Regions from separate parts of the Fictibacillus sp. EA-CB0309 genome, predicted to be linked through region 3. Evidence: riboswitches for the same ligand, from Rfam matches in the RefSeq annotation. Region 3 holds a riboswitch; each other region holds the start of a gene.
The links. Region 3 has a riboswitch for lysine ahead of ACEWFH_RS08050 (aspartate kinase). Riboswitches for the same ligand answer to the same signal wherever they lie in the genome.

Region 1 (4,849 bases), 600 kb from region 3:
CCAAGGAATACTAACATTCCTCCAGCTACATAGATTACCTGTTTTGTTTTTACTCCTGACAACTGGACAAGCCCGACGTTTTGAGAATACGTTGTGTATGGAAAGGCGTTAAAGATACCACCAAGAATAATAGCAAGACCTTCTCCTCTATACCCTTTTGTTAAGTCTTTAGGTGTCAGGTTGCGGTCGCATATTTTACCTAGTGCCATGAACACTCCAGTAGATTCAATCAAGCTTACGATTGCAACCAGGATCATGGTGATAATTGCTCCGACCTCAAATGTTGGAATCCCAAAGTAAAATGGCTTTGGCATGTGAACCCATGAAGCCTGCATAACTGGAGTAAAATCAACCAAACCCATAGATGCAGATGCAACTGTTCCTGCAATCAGACCAATCAGGATGGATACAGAACGAATGAATCCTTTAGAAAATCGAAAAAGAAGTAAGATGAAACCAAGTACTCCAAATGATAGGATGAGATTTTGTGGTGAACCAAAGTTTTCACTCCCTGCTCCACCTGCCATGTCTTTAATAGCAACCGGAATCAGTGTGATCCCGATAATCGTAACGACAGATCCTGTTACTATTGGAGGAAACAGCTTAAGTATTTTCCCGAAAGCACCCGCAAAAATCACCACGAACAGTCCTGCTGCAATAATAGCACCGTAGATCGCGCTTATTCCATATTGACCTCCGATTGCAATCATTGGACCTACGGCAGTAAACGTACAACCTAATACAACGGGTAAACCAACTCCAAAGAAGCGGTTTTGCCAGACTTGCAGCAGTGTTGCTAGTCCACATGTTAAAAGGTCGATTGCTACTAGATAGGCAAGCTGTTCAGGTGATAGTTTAAGTGCACCGCCAACGATCAAGGGAACAATTACCGCTCCAGCATACATCGCTAGAACATGTTGAATTCCTAGTGAGAATACTTTCCCTTTCTTCATGATGACATCACCTCGCTTTGAATAAAGGTAATTCCTTTTGGACTCATTTCTTTCACTCTTGCAATGGATTCTACTCGGTACCCTTTTTCCTCTAGTTTTTGTCGTCCCACTTGAAATGATTTTTCAATAACAATCCCGAACCCGGCAATGTGAGCATTCGCTTTTGTTACAATATCGGCAAGTCCGAGGGCCGCTTCTCCGTGTGCTAAGAAATCATCAATGATTAGAACTTTGTCACCAGATTGAAGGAATTTCTTCGCAACGGATATCTCATTTTTTTCTTGCTTTGTAAATGAATAAACCGAAGATGTCAGCAAGCCTTCAGTTAGTGTTAATGATTTCTTTTTGCGAGCGAAAACTACTGGAACTTGGAGTTCTAATCCTGCAAAAACGGCAGGTGCGATCCCTGAAGATTCAATCGTTACTATTTTTGTAATTCCAACTGCTTTATACCGATTTGCTATCTCAGTACCGATCTGCTTCATAAATTCAGGGTCGATTTGATGATTTAAAAACGAGTCAACCTTTAGCACAGATGAGGACAGTACAACACCCTCATCACAAATTTTCTTTTCTAAAAAATTCATTGGTCCACCTCTTAATCTATTTTTAAATAACAAAAAACCGGAGAACCGCTTCTCTCTGTTCGAGTGAAGCAATTCTCCGGTATAGAAAACGGAATAAAAATAACCCAATACAACCTTATTGTAAGGATGTTTGGAAAGTTTGCGTCACTCGTAGTCAAACCCTTAACGGGGGTTTGGTAGAAACTTGCAGGCCATATCCCTGCGATTATACGAGCTTATGAAGTTAACTCACATTATACGGTAAAGTGAAAAAAGAAAACCTCAATCAGAGGTTTTACTTTTTTTATCGGTATATTTATTAAAAATAGGATATACAACAAATCCTAAAAAGAACAAACCAATGCCTAATGTGAATGTTTTAGCATCCGCTGTCCCTGAAATAATAACCCAGCTTGAGTAGATGAATGCTAATAAAGCGATCGCTCCGTCTCTGGCCCGGGATCCTTTGATCTGATCATATGTTTCACCTTTATAAACAAGCTTTAAGAAGTAAACAGCTGATATCAGATACGGAATCAAATAGGCAAGTGTAGCTGAAGTTGTTAGGAACGTGTACGCTTCACCAATTGTCCCTGAAATCGTAGAGAAGATAAAGATTTGAGACATAATATTTGTAATAGCTAATGCGTTAACTGGACTTCCATTCTTATTAACCTTACCAAAGAAAGCTGGAAATACACCTGATTTAGCCGCTTGATAAGGAACTTCGGAACTTAACAGAATCCAACCAATCGTTGAACCAAATAACGAAATTACAGCCAATAGACCCATGAGAGATGCACCTGTATTTCCAATCAATGCTGATAATACATCGACAAATGGCTTGTCTGAAGCCATAAGCACTTCTCTTGGCAATACGTTCATCGTAAGTAACGTAGTGATCATGTAAATGCTAAGGGCAATAAGAAGACCAATAATCGTAGCTTTTTTAACATCTTTTTGAGAAGAAGCTCTTCCTGACAACACAACCGCTGATTCTATACCAACAAATGCCCATAACGTTGCAATAGCAGCCATGTTAATTTGACTTCCAAGTCCATGAGAAACACCTGCCTCATCGACTACTGGGAAGTAAGCATCAGCAAATAAGGTAGATTCAACCGCGAATAATGCAGCGACAATAAATAACATAAACCCGATCACTTTTGAAGCGGTCGCTACAAAGTTAAGCTTACCAGCTCCATTCATACTTTTAACTAGAATAAAATGAGTAAACCATAGCAATACCGTACAAACAATAAATGTGATCACTTTTCCAAGCTGTATTTCTTGGTTTAATACGGTTCCTACTACCTTTGAACTCTGCATCATTGGGAAAAAAGTTGATAAATACCCTGCGAAACTAGTGATAATTGCGACGTTGCTTATCCAGTTAGCTACCCAATATCCCCATACCATGCTGAATCCTGCAACATTTCCTGCTTTCGGATTTGAAAATAAGGCTCTTGCATAACTTTGCGGACCAGCTGTTAATTCTGGTTTTCTAATAGACAACGAACCAAAAACTAATGCGATCATTAAAACCCCAAAACCTGTAACGGCCCAAGCAGCGGTTACTCCCAATGGGCTTGCTGTTTGTGCTAATGTATTTGGAAGCATAAAGATACCTGACCCTACCATATTTCCAACAACAAACGCCGTCAGAAGCCATACACTCCAATTATTATTTTTCATGCTGTAATAACCTCCTGTTGATTTTACGCCAATAAAAAAACACGTATGGAAACAGCCCATACGTGTTATAATCAGCTTCCCACATAATCCCTCATAGCTCAACGCAGAAAATTCTGCGACAGTTCTGCACTTATTAAATGCAGCCCCAATGAATTTTTATAGTGGACAAAAACACATTTCGGCATCAATTCCTTTCAAACTGTTGTCATAAGCACCACTTGCCTCTAACAGTCCTACTCATAATTAATGCGACCTCTACCTCACCGAGATTAATGTGAGGACTTATATTTAATTAAATTATGTTCCGTTTTGAAGAATAACAGATTGTTCATGATGCGTCAATGGAATGTATTGACTATAAATCTATCTGTAATCAGAGCTTTGTCTAATTGTTTTATATACTCTTTTCCCGATTAATGCATACCCTTTTTCATTGGGATGAAGATGATCTGAGAAATAATCCCGCTTATTTTTATTGATAAAGAGATCATCCGTACGAATAAAAGCTGTATTTGTATTTTTTTAGTTATTTCAATTGTTGAAGCATTCCAATTTGATACCGCTTCGTTTACGACAGACATTGCACTCCATTTGACCTTGGGGTTATATATGCCCAAGATATAAATGGTCTTTGGGTGTTCCTTGTCTTGTACTTTTTTAATGATTTGGTTTAGATTTTCTTTATAAATTTCCTCGTTTGCAGAAAGCTCTTCTTTATTAAATTTCGTTAAACGATCTGTACTTTTTAATAAGTCGTTAGTCCCTATGTTAATAAAAATAAAATCAGAGCGTTTTGCTGTTTTAGCAATTTCAGGATTATCTAACCGCTTTAGTAAATCAGTGCTTGTATCATTAGGAACACCATAATCATGGACAACAAGCTGTGTTTTTAAATCATCTTCGTACCTTTTCTCTACATCTCCAATATATCCATTGTCACTTGTGTCGCCTAACCCGTATGCTAATGAATCCCCAAGAGCGGTGACTTCCATTTCATCTGAATTAAAATAGTACACAATAATAACTACACTTAATAAAATGATTAAACTAGCTACGATTACAAATGAGCTTTTCTTCATAGCTCTAACCACCGGCTTTCTAGTTGATTATTCTAAGTATGTATCAGATGGGAAAAGTTTAAGCCTAACCATTATCCTGTATCATTTTGTATGTATACCTGTTTTATAGAAATTTCAAACCAGAAGCTATTTTAATTAAAATTTATTTAAAAAGACAGCAGAAAATAAAAGTTCTGCTGTCTAGCCATTAAATTATTTTTTGAAATTAATTCAGCCACAAGAATATACCGTTCAGGTGACGCTCCAATAAAATTAAAAGGGTAGCAAGTTGAAACCGTTAATGTTGCTCTTGGTTTTGGAACAATTACTGTTCTGTCATCTTTACCAACGATGCGAACATTTTTTACTTGATACGTAAATGTTCCAGCTGATGTCTCAACGATCAAGAGATCACCTTTACCCACCTCTCCAAGTTTACGAAAAACGGTATCACGATGTCCTGATAAAACAGAATTATCATTCTCACCTGGTAAGACACTTTTAGCGAAATGGCCTACTCCTTGTTCTAATTCTTCTTCATCTGTTCCATGAAAGATTGGGAGTGAAGCATCCAGCT
Region 2 (4,849 bases), 400 kb from region 3:
TTTGCTGGAGGAAGCGGTTGTGCATGCTCTGCAGTTGTCACGTATGGATACATTCTAGATGAGATCCGAAAAGGGAATTTAAAGAAAGTACTTATGGTAGCGACAGGTGCACTTTTAAATCCTGTTATGGTTCAACAAAAAGAAAGTATTCCAACGGTTGCTCACGGCGTTGTTCTAGAGCGGGCGGAAGGAGGACAATAAGATGGAGTTTTTCTGGGCATTTGTAATAGGTGGAGCCATTTGCGTCGTCGGTCAATTGATGATGGATGTTTTGAAATTAACACCAGCGCATGTTACCACTTCGTTTGTAGTGATCGGAGCAGGTCTTGATGCTTTCGGAATCTATGATAATTTAATCAAGTTTGCAGGAGCAGGTGCTACCGTCCCCATCACAAGTTTTGGTCACTCACTGCTTCATGGTGCGATGGCAGCAGCTGACGAACACGGGTTTATCGGAATAGCGATGGGTATTTTTGAGTTAACATCTGCAGGTATCTCTTCAGCCATTTTGTTTGGTTTTTTAGTAGCAGTCATCTTTGAACCAAAGGGGTGATCTTATGGTAAAAAAACGGGTCATTTTCATAACTGATGGAGATCTGTACGCATTGCGGGTTGTCGAACATGCTGCTAAACAAGTTGGCGGCAGATGTATTTCGCAATCATGGGGAAATCCATCCAAAAAGAGCGGTGAAGAACTTGTAGAAATGATCCGTACAACACCTAATGATCCTGTACTTGTGATGTTCGATGATTGTGGTTTTAAGGGAGAGGGACCAGGAGAACATGCTATGAGATACATTCATCAGCAAAAAGACATAGATGTTATTGGTGCGGTAGCGGTCGCTTCAAAGACGCATTTTGCAGAGTGGACGAAAGTACATTGTTCGATGGATAGATATGGTGAACTCACAGAGTTTGGCATTGACAAAAGCGGACTGCCTGACTTAGAAACAGGAAGAATTAACGGCGATACGGTGTATATTCTTGATGAACTGAATCTTCCTTTTGTGGTTGGAATCGGGGACATCGGCAAAATGTCAGGTTTCGATGCTGTTGAAAAAGGGGCTCCGATTACGGTTAAGGCTATAAAACTCATTTTAGAAAGGAGCGACTCAAGTGGCAAACGACGCAAAAAATAAGACTCCAATCAGCAAAAACATTCATGATACAGAAAAATTTCTAAAAGAACGTCTAGGCATCGGGGTAAGTTTCGATGTTGGCGTCAGGAAAATTTTTGTTCTTAAAAAAGAATTACAACTATATTATTGTACCGGTCTTTGTGACAGTGAGTTCATCATAATGATCTACCGTGAACTCATGGATATGGATCACGGTCATAGATCGCCAAGCAAAGTGAAAGACCTTGTACATAATCATCTAGCTCACCAGCAAGTGGAGCTTACAAAGTCATTAGATGAAGCCGTAGACCGGATGCTTTCAGGACTCATCGTTATCTTTGTTGACGGTGAGGAAGAAGCATTTGTTGTTGACGTTAGGAGTTACCCAGGAAGGTCTCCCGAAGAACCGGATATCGAGAAAGTTGTAAGGGGTGCCCGAGACGGGTATACGGAGAACATTATCATCAACACCGCCCTTACGAGACGACGTATTCGAGATGAGCGTTTAAGACATGAAATTATGCAAGTTGGGGAACGGTCAAAAACGGATGTATGTCTTTCTTATATACAGGATGTTGCAGATCCAGGGCTCGTAGATCTGATAAGAAAAGAACTCAGCTCTATAGAGATTGATGGCATACCGATGGCGGATAAAACGATTGAAGAATTTATTGTTAAACAAGGCTGGAATCCGTTTCCCTTAGTCCGGTATACAGAGCGACCAGACGTTGCAGCTCAGCATTTGATGGAAGGTCATGTATTGATCATCACAGATACATCACCGAGTGTTATCATTACTCCCACAACACTCTTTCATCATGTGCAGCATGCAGAAGAATTCAGACAGACTCCATTTATCGGTGCTTTTTTAAGGTGGACGCGTTTTACTGGTATGCTTGCTTCAGTATTTTTAGTTCCGATGTGGCTCCTTTTTTCTATGCAAAAAGAGCTGCTGCCACCTTTTATTGATTTTATCGGACCAAATAAAACAACCAACATCCCATTGTTTTTACAAATTGTCTTTGCGGAAATCGGGATTGATATCTTGAGGCTCGCCGCCATTCATACCCCTAGTGCCCTTTCGACCGCAATGGGTCTGATTGCAGCAGTATTAATCGGACAAATTGCAATCGACGTAGGTTTGTTCGTTCCAGAAGTTATTCTATATGTAGCAATCGCTGCGATCGGATCGTTCTCAACACCAAGTTACGAGCTCAGTATCGCCAACAAAGTACTCCGGCTCTTCTTAATTGCAATGGTGATGCTCTTTAAAGTTCCGGGGTTTGTAATTGGGTTTACGATTATGGTTATATATATGGCAACCATCAAGAACTTGAACACACCGTATTTATGGCCGCTCATTCCGTTTAATCCAAAAGCTTTTATGCAGATTATTGTTCGAATTGCCGTGCCATTGTCAAAAGTGCGGCCGAGCATTGTTCATCCACAAAACAGCAAAAAACAGCCAACTAATTAATCTGTCCCTTGCTGATTGTTGAAAATTGTGTTAAATTCATAACTAATTATATATGCCTCATATGAGGTAGAGGCGCAAAACGAATGAGTAGCATATGGAGTTTGTGGATGACGATGAAATATGTTGAAAGGTCAATTTGCCGAAGTGTAGGAAGAGCTCCATCTCTTTTTATGCTGGGCCGCTGCTGAACAAGCAACGGACTGTCACTACAGCAGTAGTGGAGAGCTATTCCGACATGAGGGTACGGTTATGACAGCCTGCCTTAGTTGCGGCTGTCTTTTGTATTTGTCGGGATTGAATTCTCTATCAACAACGAGAGGGGATTTTTTGTGAATTTACACGGTACAGCACAAATCGGACAAAATCATCATCTATGGATAGGTGGTACAGATACGGTTGAACTTGCAAAAAAATATGGAACACCACTTTATCTGTACGATGTATCTTTGATAAAGAATAGAGCAAGAGGTTTTAAGAAAGCATTCGAAGAAAAAGGTGTGGGTTACCAAGTAGCGTACGCCTCAAAAGCTTTCTCTTCCATCGCCATGTTTCAGCTGATCGATCAAGAAGGATTAAGCTTAGATGTGGTTTCAGGCGGAGAGCTTTACACAGCTCTTCAAGCAGAGTTTCCAGCAGAACGAATTCATTTTCACGGAAACAATAAAAGCCCGGAAGAATTAGAGTTTGCACTTAACGCGGGAGTAGGCTGTATTGTAGTTGATAACTTTTTTGAGATCTCTTTACTAAAAACGTTAAGCAACAAACTCAATAAAAAGGTTAATATTTTATTGCGCCTCACTCCTGGCATTGAAGCACATACACATGATTACATCATAACTGGCCAGGAAGATTCTAAATTTGGTTTTGACCTAGGTAATGGCCAAGCTGATAAGGCGCTAATGGAAGTTCTTAATTTTGAGGGTTTTCGTGTATTAGGGGTTCATTGTCATATCGGCTCACAAATCTTTGAAACAGATGGTTTTACTTTAGCGATTGAAAAGCTATTTGGGCACTTTAAGAAGTGGGAAGAAAGCTATAACTATTTTCCGACTGTCGTAAACCTTGGCGGAGGCTTTGGTATTCAATATACTTCTGAAGATACACCGCTCTCACCAGAGCAATATGTAACGGCTATGATTGAAGAAGTGAGCAAACAAATGAACCGTTTTGAAGGAAGAGATTTACCTGAATTGTGGATTGAGCCAGGCCGCTCCCTAGTGGGTGACGCTGGAACAACGATCTATTCAATCGGTTCGCAAAAAGAGATCGAAGGCGTTAGACATTATGTTTCTGTTGACGGTGGAATGACCGATAACATTCGCCCGGCACTCTATCAAGCAAAGTACGAAGCATGTGTTGCAAATAAAATGAACGAAAAGCCTGCACAAACCGTATCAATCGCAGGGAAATGCTGTGAGAGCGGAGATATGCTGATCTGGGATATCGAGTTGCCAAAAGTAACGGATAACGACTATTTGGCGGTATCATGTACCGGAGCATATGGATACAGCATGGCGAGCAATTATAACCGCATCCAACGTCCTGCAGTTGTGTTTGTTGAGAACGGAGAAGAACAACTTGTAGTGAAGCGGGAAACGTATGAAGACCTCATTAAGAATGATGTCCCATTAAAAACAAATGTTTTTGTGTAAATTAGTTTACGGAGCAGTCATTTAACCGTACAATGGTAGTTGTAATGAAGTAGAAGGAGGCCATTTTTATGAAAAAAGGTTCTATTGAATTTGAAAACGGCGAAAAAATACTATTTGATTTGTTCCAAGAAGAAGCACCTGGAACAGTAGAAAACTTTGAAAAATTAGCAAACGAAGGATTTTATAACGGTGTAACGTTCCACCGTGTTATCCCTGGTTTCGTAGCACAAGGCGGAGACCCGACGGGAACTGGAGCTGGCGGTCCTGGTTATTCTATTCCTTGTGAAACAGAAGGAAACCCGCATAAGCACGTAGCTGGTTCTCTTTCAATGGCGCATGCTGGCCGCGATACTGGGGGAAGTCAATTCTTTATCGTTCATGAGCCACAACCTCACTTGAACGGTGTTCACACTGTTTTCGGACAAGTTACTGAAGGCATGGAAACGGTACTTCGCATTAAACAAGGCGATGTAATGAAAGAAGTTAAAGTTTGGGAAGAGTAATCTTCTAAAGTAAGAAAGCTCCGGAAAATAATCCGGAGCTTTTTTATATATAGATTTACTAAATTATTATGTCATCTCGTCAATATATCATTACAATTA
Region 3 (4,849 bases):
ATAACACCCTGTAGAACAGCTTTCTGTTTCAGCTTTTGGGTATGAAATCCTTAGAAGCGATTTGTTGCCTGAACTTCTCGGTAAACAAGAACGAAATATTCTCTATTGGGCAGGTAGACACTTAGCCAGAAAATATCCTTTACATACGATGGAAGAAGTACATGCATTTTTTAATGAAGCAGGCTGGGGTAATCTTGAAATGATCGAAGCATCAAAAACAGAGATGTTGTTCTCTTTACACTCCGTTCTTATTGAGCAGCGTATCGAGAATTTCAATCACCAAACGTTCAGCTTAGAAGCAGGTTTTCTAGCCGAACAAGTCCAGCTGCAAAAAAATGTACAACTGAAGCATTAGAATCCGTTAAACGGAACAAAGTTTCCATCACCGTTCAATGGGATAAAAAAGATACGATCGAATAACACAAAAGCCGGCATATGCCGGCTTTTTGAATGTTTGTTCATTACGTGTTCTGTACTGGAACACGTGCATCCAGTTCAAATGCATCATGCAACGTTTCAATAGACTTGATCATATCTTGTTGTTTAACAACAGTTGAAACCTTAATTTCTGATGTACTTACCATCTTAATCATAATATCTTGATCTGACAAAGCTTTAAACATTTTAGCAGCTACACCAGGATTAGAAATCATTCCTGATCCAACGATCGAAACCTTGGCAAGATCCCCTTCATAGCTGATTGACTCAAACCCTAATTGTTCTTGATGAGCAGCAAGTACTTCTTGTGTTTCTGACAAAGAGTTTGATTCTATCGAAAATGAAATATTCGTTTTTTCTTCATTTAATACATTTTGAATGATGATATCTACATTAATTCCATTTGAAGCAAGTATTGTAAACAGTTCCGCTAATGCATGGATCTCATTGGGAATCGCTGAAACTGTGATTTTTGTTATATTCCCTTCAAATGCTAATCCTCTTACCATTAAGTTTTGTTCCATTGATGGTTCCTCCTCTACTAACGTTCCGCGTTCTTCACTCATACTCGATCTTACTTCTAATGTAATAGAATAGTTTTTAGCAAACTCTACAGCTCTAGGGTGTAGGACCCCTGCTCCAAGGTTCGCCATTTCCAGCATCTCATCATAAGAGATAGAAGGTATTTTTCTTGCCGATTTTACAACGCGAGGGTCAGTCGTATAGACTCCTGTAACGTCTGTATAGATATCGCATCGGTCAGCTTTTAATGCTGCCGCTAATGCCACGGCTGTTGTATCCGACCCGCCTCTACCAAGGGTAGCAATATCTTTTGTCTCAGGAATCAGACCTTGAAAACCAGCAACAACAACAATGTTTCCTTCCTTAAGCAAACCGTTAATTCTTTCGGAATCTATGTCTAGTATCCTAGCATTCGAAAACGCATTTTCTGTTTGAATTCCAGCTTGCCAGCCTGTTAAGGATTGAGCTTTGTACCCTTCTTGATGAAGAGCCATCGTCAACAGTGCAATCGTAACTTGTTCTCCTGTAGTGAGGAGCATATCCATTTCACGTTTGGAAGGATTTTGATTGATTTCTCCAGCTAGCCTTACAAGCTCATCTGTTGTTTTACCCATTGCAGATACGACAACAACGACTTCATTACCAGCATCTACTTCATTGATAATTCGTTTTGCAACATTCTGTATCCGCTCAACAGAACCAACACTTGTGCCGCCAAATTTTTGAACGATTCTCCCCATGATTCTCCAATTCCCTTCTTGTTGTAATATTCTATCTCTTTTATTAGAAAACTTTGTTGACGCTCAAATTTTTACGTCTAATTTGTTGCACTTATACTTTCAACAATAACTTTTTCGCAAGCAGGATTTTTATCATCCAGAAAAGTTATATTATTCTGAAAGTAGAAACGAATAAAAAAGCAACAATAAGGAAAAAACCCTATTGTTGCTATTATCCGTAGCAAGCCAAGTTTGTTTCCCTTAGTGAGATAGTCCTCCACACAAATCCTGGGGGACTTGTGTGACAGCTCTGTATTTATTCAATACAGGTCCAGCATAAAAGGCTAGAAGTCCTTTTACACTTCGGCAAGAATCCCCTTTCTTCCATCATCACAAGAGCTTCTTCTCTTCAGATGGTCTACTATTGGTTCCTGCTCCTCTACCATCACTTCATTCGAAGCATGGCATTTTTATAAAGTTGGCTTCATTTTAACAAAGTTATCTTTCAACTGCAACTACTCATTCGATAAAAATGCTTTCGTAATGAGTTCAGCAACAGGTTTAGGTACTCCAGCTTCTTGTATTTCTTCAACCGACGCTTCCTTCAGCTTCTTCAGCGAACCAAAATGGCGAAGTAGCATCTTCTTTCTTTTATCTCCAATCCCTGCTATGTTATCTAACGTGGATTCAAACATACTTTTAGAACGTACCTTACGGTGAAACGAGATCGCAAAACGATGCACTTCATCCTGAATCCGTTGCAAAAGATAAAATTCTTGGCTGTTTCTCGGCAAGTGGATCATCTCTGGAGGATCACCAAGCCAAAGTTGTGACGTTCTATGTTTTTCATCCTTCGATAGCCCTGCGACAGGTATAAAAAGATTGAGCTCATTTTCTAAAACATCCTGAGCGGCTGATATCTGACCTTTACCACCATCAATAAGGATCAGACTTGGAAGTTCCCCTTCTTCTCTTAGCACTCTTGTGTATCTTCTTCTGACGACTTCTTTCATGGAAGCATAATCATCAGGACCTTCAACCGATTTGATCTTATATTTTCTGTAATCCTTCTTATATGGTTTGCCATCTACAAAAACCACCATCGCTGAAACAGGATCTGTTCCGTGAATATTAGAGTTATCAAACGCTTCAATTCGATATGGTGGAGCTACACCCATTCTTTCACCAAGGTTCTCTACTGCTTTTATCGTTCTAGCTTCATCCTGTTCAATCAATGCAAATTTTTCGTTAAGAGCAAGGGTCGCATTTTTAGTCGCTAATTCAACCAGCTCTTTCTTCTGTCCTTTTTTTGGCTGCAGCACTTTTACTTGAAGAAGTTCTGAAATGAGTTCAGCGTCCACTTCTTGCGGAAGGAGAATTTCTTTAGGCATCAGATGATTCTTTTGCAAATAGAACTGACCGATAAATGTAAGTAGATCTTCATGAGCCTCTCCGTAAAAAGGAAAAACAGAAATATCTCTAGCGATCACTTTACCTTGACGGATAAAGAAAACTTGGACACACATCCAACCTTTATCAAAATGATAGCCAAACACATCTCGATCCACTAGATCGGCAGTCATCATTTTCTGCTTTTCCATAACAGCTTCAATATGTTGAATCTGATCGCGAAGTTCTTTTGCCCTTTCAAAGTTTAAGGCCTCAGACGCTTCAAGCATCTTTTCAGATAACTGGCTCTTAACATCTTGATATCCGCCATTCAGAAATTTCACGATGCCTTCTACCATCTGCTTGTTTTCTTGTTCTGTAATATCGTAAACACACGGTCCTAAACATTGACCGATGTGATAGTACAAACACACTCGTTTAGGCATCGTGTCACATTTTCTTAGTGGAAAAATACGGTCTAACAGTTTTTTCGTTTCTTGGGCCGCATACGCATTCACAAACGGTCCAAAATATTTGCCGCCATCTTTTTTTATTTTCCTTGTGTATAATAGTCTTGGCTGTTTTTCAGAAGTAACTTTTAAATATGGATAGCTTTTATCATCTTTCAGCATGACATTATACCGAGGGTCATGCTTTTTTATAAGGTTCATCTCGAGAACTAAGGCTTCCATCTCCGTAGAGGTGACAATATATTCAAAGTCTCTGATCTCACTGACGAGCCGTTGTGTTTTGCCATCATGCGTTCCTGAAAAGTAAGATTTCACTCGATTTTTTAAGACCTTTGCTTTACCTACATAGATTACTTTACCGAACTCATTTTTCATGAGATAGCATCCAGGCTGATCAGGAAGCAGCATTAATTTTTGTTTTACCGATATAGAGGTCATGTCATCCCCCTTAACTTCATTGCAGTCTTTTCGTTTATCATATCATGTATGTACTAAATCAATATACTTTCGTGATTAAATTACCATATACATTCATTTATCGACAATATTTCCTAGAAAATATTACAAAAGCTAAGGATGTTTTCTCTTTTAGAAATATTAGCTCCTATTTAAGATGCTTGCTTGCAGCGGTTTGTAAGGCGGAACTCTTAAAGCGGCTTTCAAAAGAATTGTTGCTATTGAATCTATATTTACTCTTCATTTGCATGTTAATTGAAGCGTAAGGATGCGTGCCTACCACCTGAGAAGCATCTCGCGAGGCATGCGACGAGGAAGCTCACTTCGATAGCATTTACTAGTAGACGCAGGAGCAAGGATACTTCCTCGAACCGGTCAGGTGGAGACATCTATTAGCCCCTAGCGGCAGGAGGCTCACCGCCTGCCTCGCGGAAAGCGAGCAGCCTAGAGCGGAAATCAGCTACTTTCAAAACTACATAGAATAGCCTTTCTAAAAAAATCTATTCCACAAAAAAAAGCCCGAAGTTCGGGCTTTTTTGTAGATCGCTTACTTATGTTTGTTTAAAAGCTCTACTAAAGCTTCTTTAGGCTGGAAACCTACAACTTGGTCAACCACTTGACCATCTTTAAATACTAGTAAAGTAGGAATGCTCATTACACCATATTTACCAGCTGTTTCTTGATTTTCATCAACGTCCAGCTTAACTACTTTTACTTCTTCCATTTCTTGATCTACTTCTTCAAGTACTGGAGCAATCATTTTACAAGGTCCGCACCATGGTGCCCAAAAGTCAGCAAGTACTAAACCTTCATTCGTTTCTGTATTAAATGTTTGATCTGATGCATTAACAATAG
Region 4 (4,849 bases), 290 kb from region 3:
GGGAACTCATTAATGATAGCCGGGAATACTTCAAATGCTAGTCCGATCCCGCCTTTTACAACTTCATCCACTGGCAGACCTTGTTGCATAGCCATGAACCCTAAAGCTGCAAATACGCCAATCCCTGCAAGTAGTTCAAATCCTGAGTTTGCAAAACCTGTAATAAATGCATTGTTGTTGATATCTGATTTCTTAGGCAGATAGCTCGAGTACGTTACCATGATCGCAAATGCAATTGATAAGGAGAAGAAAATCTGACCATAAGCTGCTACCCAGACCTTACCATTATTAATCATGCTCCAATCAGGTGTGAAGAACGTGTTCAAACCTTGAGCTGCACCATCGAGCGTTACAGCACGAATAACGATTAATGTAAACATAATGACTAAAGCTGGAAGAAAAATTTTATTAAAACGCTCGATTCCTTTCGATACACCTTTATACAGTACAAGAAGTGTTACAACCCAAACAATTAAAAGTGCAATTAAAATCCCTGGTACAATACCACCCATGTCACCAGGCGTCTTACTTAACTGAAGAACTTCTCCATAAAAGAAATCGGAAGGCTTGTCTCCCCAAGTAAGGTTTAACGAGTAAATCGAGTACTTAATCGCCCACGCGATGATAACAGCATAGTAAGTGGAAATGACAAACGCTACAAATACTTGCCACCAGCCTAGCCACTCTGCGTTCTTATGAAGACGGAAGTAAGAAAGTGGAGCTGAACCGCGGTACTTATGTCCTAATGTGAACTCTAGGATCAGTAAGGGAATCCCTGCCGTTAAGAGTGCGACCAGATATGGGATAAAAATGCTCCTCCACCGTTTTCATAAGCAACTGCCGGAAATCTCCAGATGTTGCCTAGGCCGATAGCGGAACCGACAGCAGCTAAAATAAATCCGTAGCGGCTTCCCCATTGTTGCCTATTTTCCATTGTTGTGTCCCCCTTTTTATGAAGTCGAAAAGTTTACAATTGTTACTTTTTTCTGACTATTCTGCGTTCAGTATATTACAGAATACAGAATGCTGTCAAAATTTTTTAGTTATTTTGTCGGAATAAGGGGAAAGAAGTCGTATAAATATAAGAAAAAGTGCCCGGTTTAGTACCAGACACTTTGCAAATTAAGCTTTTATCGAATTGTCAGCAATGCTATTTTTACTAGATAATTTTTTTATAAACAATAAAACGATAGCAAATACGCCTGTTGATACCAATAATCCTATCCAAACACTTTCAGTTAATCCAAGAGCAAGATAACCCACAGCAGATACTCCAGCAGCGACTAAGCTGTAAGGAAGCTGTGTCATGACGTGATCAATATGATGACTTCCCGCTCCTGTTGATGAAAGAATCGTTGTATCTGAAATTGGTGAACAGTGGTCTCCAAAAACAGATCCAGCAAGAACCGCTGCGAGTACTGGCAACATCAGCTCGATGTTTGTAGAAGCTGCAATTTCTGCTGCGATCGGAAGCATCACACCGAACGTTCCCCAAGACGTACCTGTCGCAAAAGCCATTAGACCTGACAGGACAAAAAGAACGAATGGAAGATAGGCTAAGTTCATATGTTGATCTACCAGTCCAGCGAGGTACTTACCTGTTCCTAAGCTATCAATAATAGAGATAATCGTCCAAGCAAACAGTAAGATCGTTACTGCACCAATCATGGATTGAACACCGCGTCCAAGTCCTTTTCCTAGTGAAGCAGCTCCCATTTTTTTAGGCAGGAAGAACAGAATCGCTGCCGCCAATCCAATCAAACCACCATATAATAACGATTTGGGTACATCTGTATTTTCAAAAATAGATAAAAGAGTGACAGCCGTTGGTTCTTCAAGGCCTTTAACATTTTGAATGCCCGTGTAGATCATAAATCCAACTGTTGAAACAATTAAAAGAACAATCGGCCAAACAAGATCTCCAACTTTTCCTTTATCGCTTTCTTCAAGTTTGATTCCTTCACCAACAGCTGCTTTTTCTCAGGATCAATAACTTCACCTGTTGCAAAAGCACGTTCTTCATGTTTTCTCATCGGTCCAAAATCAAGTTGAAAATAAGCAACGGCAAACACAAGAATCAGTGCAAAAACTGCATAAAAATTCATAGGGATCATTTGAATAAAAGCACTGAACGCAGACATGTTTGTAATCTCATGTGTAGCAAAAATCGTGCCGATAATCCCGATAATGTAAGCTCCCCAACTGGACACAGGCGAGATTACACATACAGGAGCAGCAGTCGAATCTAAATAATAAGCAAGTTTCGCACGCGAGATACGGTGGCGGTCTGTAATCGGTCTGCTTACATTTCCTACCGCAAGTGAATTAAAGTAATCATCAATAAAAATAACTAGTCCAAAAACAACCGTTAAAAGCTGTGCACCTCTTCTTGTTTTCACTCTGGAAATCGCCCACTCACCGAAAGCGCGGCTTCCCCAGCTAAAGAGATAATGCTCGTCATCATTCCTAAGATCAATAGAAAGAGCAGGATATACACATTCCATTCATTTAGTGCTCCATCAGAAATGAAATGCCCTTTTACAATCGTTCCAATTTCCTTTAATGTAGCACCAATATGAAAATCGTGAAGCAATAATGCTCCCGCTAAAATTCCAGCCCCTAAAGAGATCAATACTCTTCGTGTTAAAACAACCATTAAAATGGCCAAAACGGGTGGTATTAATGAATAAACCGAATTCTCAAATTCCATGATGTTCCTCCTTCTTTTCATTAGCCATCGATATTGAGGAGTGTTTACAGGACGTTGAGGAAAAAAAGACAAAATAAAAAGCGATTAATAGACAAGGAAATAACCTGCTATCAATCACTTAAGTAATTTATGGTTTTCCTCATCGATCAGTAGTCCTCCACTGCTTTTAATTCCAAAGCAGTGACAGTTTTACACTTTTTCAGTGTAAACCCAGCAAAAGTGAACAGACGGTTTACATTTTGCTTCGGCGGAAGTTCCTTTCCTTTTTCTTCACAGACGTCACTCTCTGAAAAAGTACTTTTAAAATCCGCTCCTCTACCCCATCGGTGATAGGCTTAAAGACATATAAAATTTTAAATTCAAATCTCATTATAACAAAGTTGTACAAATGGTCAACCCAATTGAATACTGTTAAATTCAGGAATCTCCTACTCTGCCGCTTCCTCATCACCCGTTTCTTCTGATGAACTTTCCTCAGGGATATCCAGCTCTTTATCGTCTTTAGACTTTTCCTTTAAATCAGGAGTAATAGGGACAGTTGGCTGAATCGGATCTCCGGACTGATTGTAGTATACCGGTACCTCGCCTTTTATAAACTGAGCCGTAATCTTAATCGGTCTTTTGACAACCGTTGTTTCCGTTGCGAACGGAATAACAATCCTTGTTTTGACGGTTACCACTATATCAATATTGATCCAAGTATTATTGATTCCAGAATTCTCAATTTTTTCTTCAATGTCTGTGTTTGCTTCACCAATGAGCATAAATTTAATTGGAATTTTAGGACCTAAGTTTGCCAGTAAGGAGTTTCTTGTTGCTTGCCCTAGTGGAATTTCCATAATGACACCTGGTTCATGTTTATAAGCCGTTATCCCTAATTCATCATTGCTTATAACTTCATGTGCTTTGCCTTCTTCAATTTCCTTAAGATATTTTTGAACCACTTTCTGTGATTGATTGGCTACCCGGTTGACTACGCTCTGATTAATGCCCGCAAACACGACATTTCCTTCCGTGTCGGTCTTATATTCAATAATATCACTCATCTCTGAAGGTCCCAATATTTCATTATCAATCGCTTCACTTATCGCTAGTGCTGCTATTTCCTCAGTCTTTTTCTGAGCGATGAGCATAAGTGTAGGTTCAATGCCTCTGTTCACAAGCCAAAGTCCTTGTATGGTTATAAAAGTAAAAAGAATAAATGAAATCAGCAGTACAAATCGGAATGGAAGCGGCCCTTTTCGGAGTTTCATTTTTCGACGTTTAAGCAAAAGGTAACCCCCTTTATCTACATATACATATGTATGCAGACAAGAGGGGGCTCATTCAAACTTTATGGTTTAATTTTTTCGTACACAACGAAATCATGTGCATGTTTGTTTTTTTCATCAACAATTCCTGGCTTACGTGAGACTTCACGCCACTCATCTACTTTAATTTCCGGAAAGTACGTATCCGCTTCAAAGGTATGGTGGATCTCCGTCACATATAGGCGATCTGCTACAGGCATAAACAGCTTAAAGATCTCCGTTCCGCCGATTACACACAATTCTTCGGCATCTTTCTGCATCACTTCGTCTACAGAATGAACAATCGTTGTTCCTTCAGCTTGATAATTGTCATCTCTAGTCACCACAATATTTTCGCGGCCAGGTAAAGGTTTGCCGATCGATTCGTATGTTTTACGACCCATGACGATTGGTTTTCCCATCGTTACATTCTTAAAATGCTTAAGGTCGTTCGGCAAATACCACGGAAGATCATTGTCTTTACCAATTGCGCGATTCTCATCCATTGCAACTACAAAAGAAATCATACACTCACCACGCCTTTAATGTGAGGATGTGCTTCATAGTCAACAAGTTCAAAGTCATCATAAGTAAAATCAAAAATGTTGGTCACATTCGGGTTCAACTTCATTTTAGGAAGCGGCTTTGGCTCACGAGTTAACTGCAGCTCCACTTGTTCTAAATGATTGGTGTAAATATGTGCATCACCAACTGTGTGAACGAACTCACCTGGTTTAAGACCCGTTACTTGGGCTACCATCATCGTGAGTAGTGCATAAGACGCGATATTAAACGGCACACCTAGAAAACTGTCAGCTGAGCGCTGATAGAGCTGACAAGAAAGCTTGCC

Region 1: linked by a shared signal. The riboswitch ahead of ACEWFH_RS11460 (amino acid permease) and the one ahead of ACEWFH_RS08050 (aspartate kinase) in region 3 are both predicted to bind lysine.
Region 2: linked by a shared signal. The riboswitch ahead of lysA (diaminopimelate decarboxylase) and the one ahead of ACEWFH_RS08050 (aspartate kinase) in region 3 are both predicted to bind lysine.
Region 4: linked by a shared signal. The riboswitch ahead of ACEWFH_RS06435 (Na+/H+ antiporter NhaC family protein) and the one ahead of ACEWFH_RS08050 (aspartate kinase) in region 3 are both predicted to bind lysine.

What each region holds. Positions count from the first base shown of each region.
Region 1 covers NZ_CP169271.1:2,044,059-2,048,907, forward strand. The annotation lists gene ACEWFH_RS11450 (nucleobase:cation symporter-2 family protein) at 1-953, opposite strand, end outside; gene ACEWFH_RS11455 (xanthine phosphoribosyltransferase) at 950-1,540, opposite strand; purine riboswitch at 1,672-1,773, opposite strand; gene ACEWFH_RS11460 (amino acid permease) at 1,802-3,214, opposite strand; lysine riboswitch at 3,301-3,480, opposite strand; gene ACEWFH_RS11465 (GDSL-type esterase/lipase family protein) at 3,628-4,293, opposite strand; gene ACEWFH_RS11470 (class D sortase) at 4,440-4,849, opposite strand, start outside.
Region 2 covers NZ_CP169271.1:1,850,498-1,855,346, forward strand. The annotation lists gene spoVAD (stage V sporulation protein AD) at 1-201, shown strand, start outside; gene spoVAE (stage V sporulation protein AE) at 203-553, shown strand; gene spoVAEA (stage V sporulation protein SpoVABEA) at 558-1,139, shown strand; gene ACEWFH_RS10305 (spore germination protein) at 1,117-2,595, shown strand; lysine riboswitch at 2,655-2,831, shown strand; gene lysA (diaminopimelate decarboxylase) at 2,925-4,247, shown strand; gene ACEWFH_RS10315 (peptidylprolyl isomerase) at 4,316-4,750, shown strand.
Region 3 covers NZ_CP169271.1:1,448,258-1,453,106, reverse strand. The annotation lists partial or broken gene ACEWFH_RS08055 (YslB family protein) at 47-420, shown strand; gene ACEWFH_RS08050 (aspartate kinase) at 462-1,700, opposite strand; lysine riboswitch at 1,942-2,129, opposite strand; gene uvrC (excinuclease ABC subunit UvrC) at 2,195-3,976, opposite strand; gene trxA (thioredoxin) at 4,542-4,849, opposite strand, start outside.
Region 4 covers NZ_CP169271.1:1,159,916-1,164,764, reverse strand. The annotation lists partial or broken gene ACEWFH_RS06440 (sodium-dependent transporter) at 1-934, opposite strand, end outside; partial or broken gene ACEWFH_RS06435 (Na+/H+ antiporter NhaC family protein) at 1,123-2,710, opposite strand; lysine riboswitch at 2,853-3,036, opposite strand; gene yunB (sporulation protein YunB) at 3,139-3,981, opposite strand; gene ACEWFH_RS06425 (dihydrofolate reductase) at 4,044-4,526, opposite strand; gene ACEWFH_RS06420 (thymidylate synthase) at 4,523-4,849, opposite strand, start outside.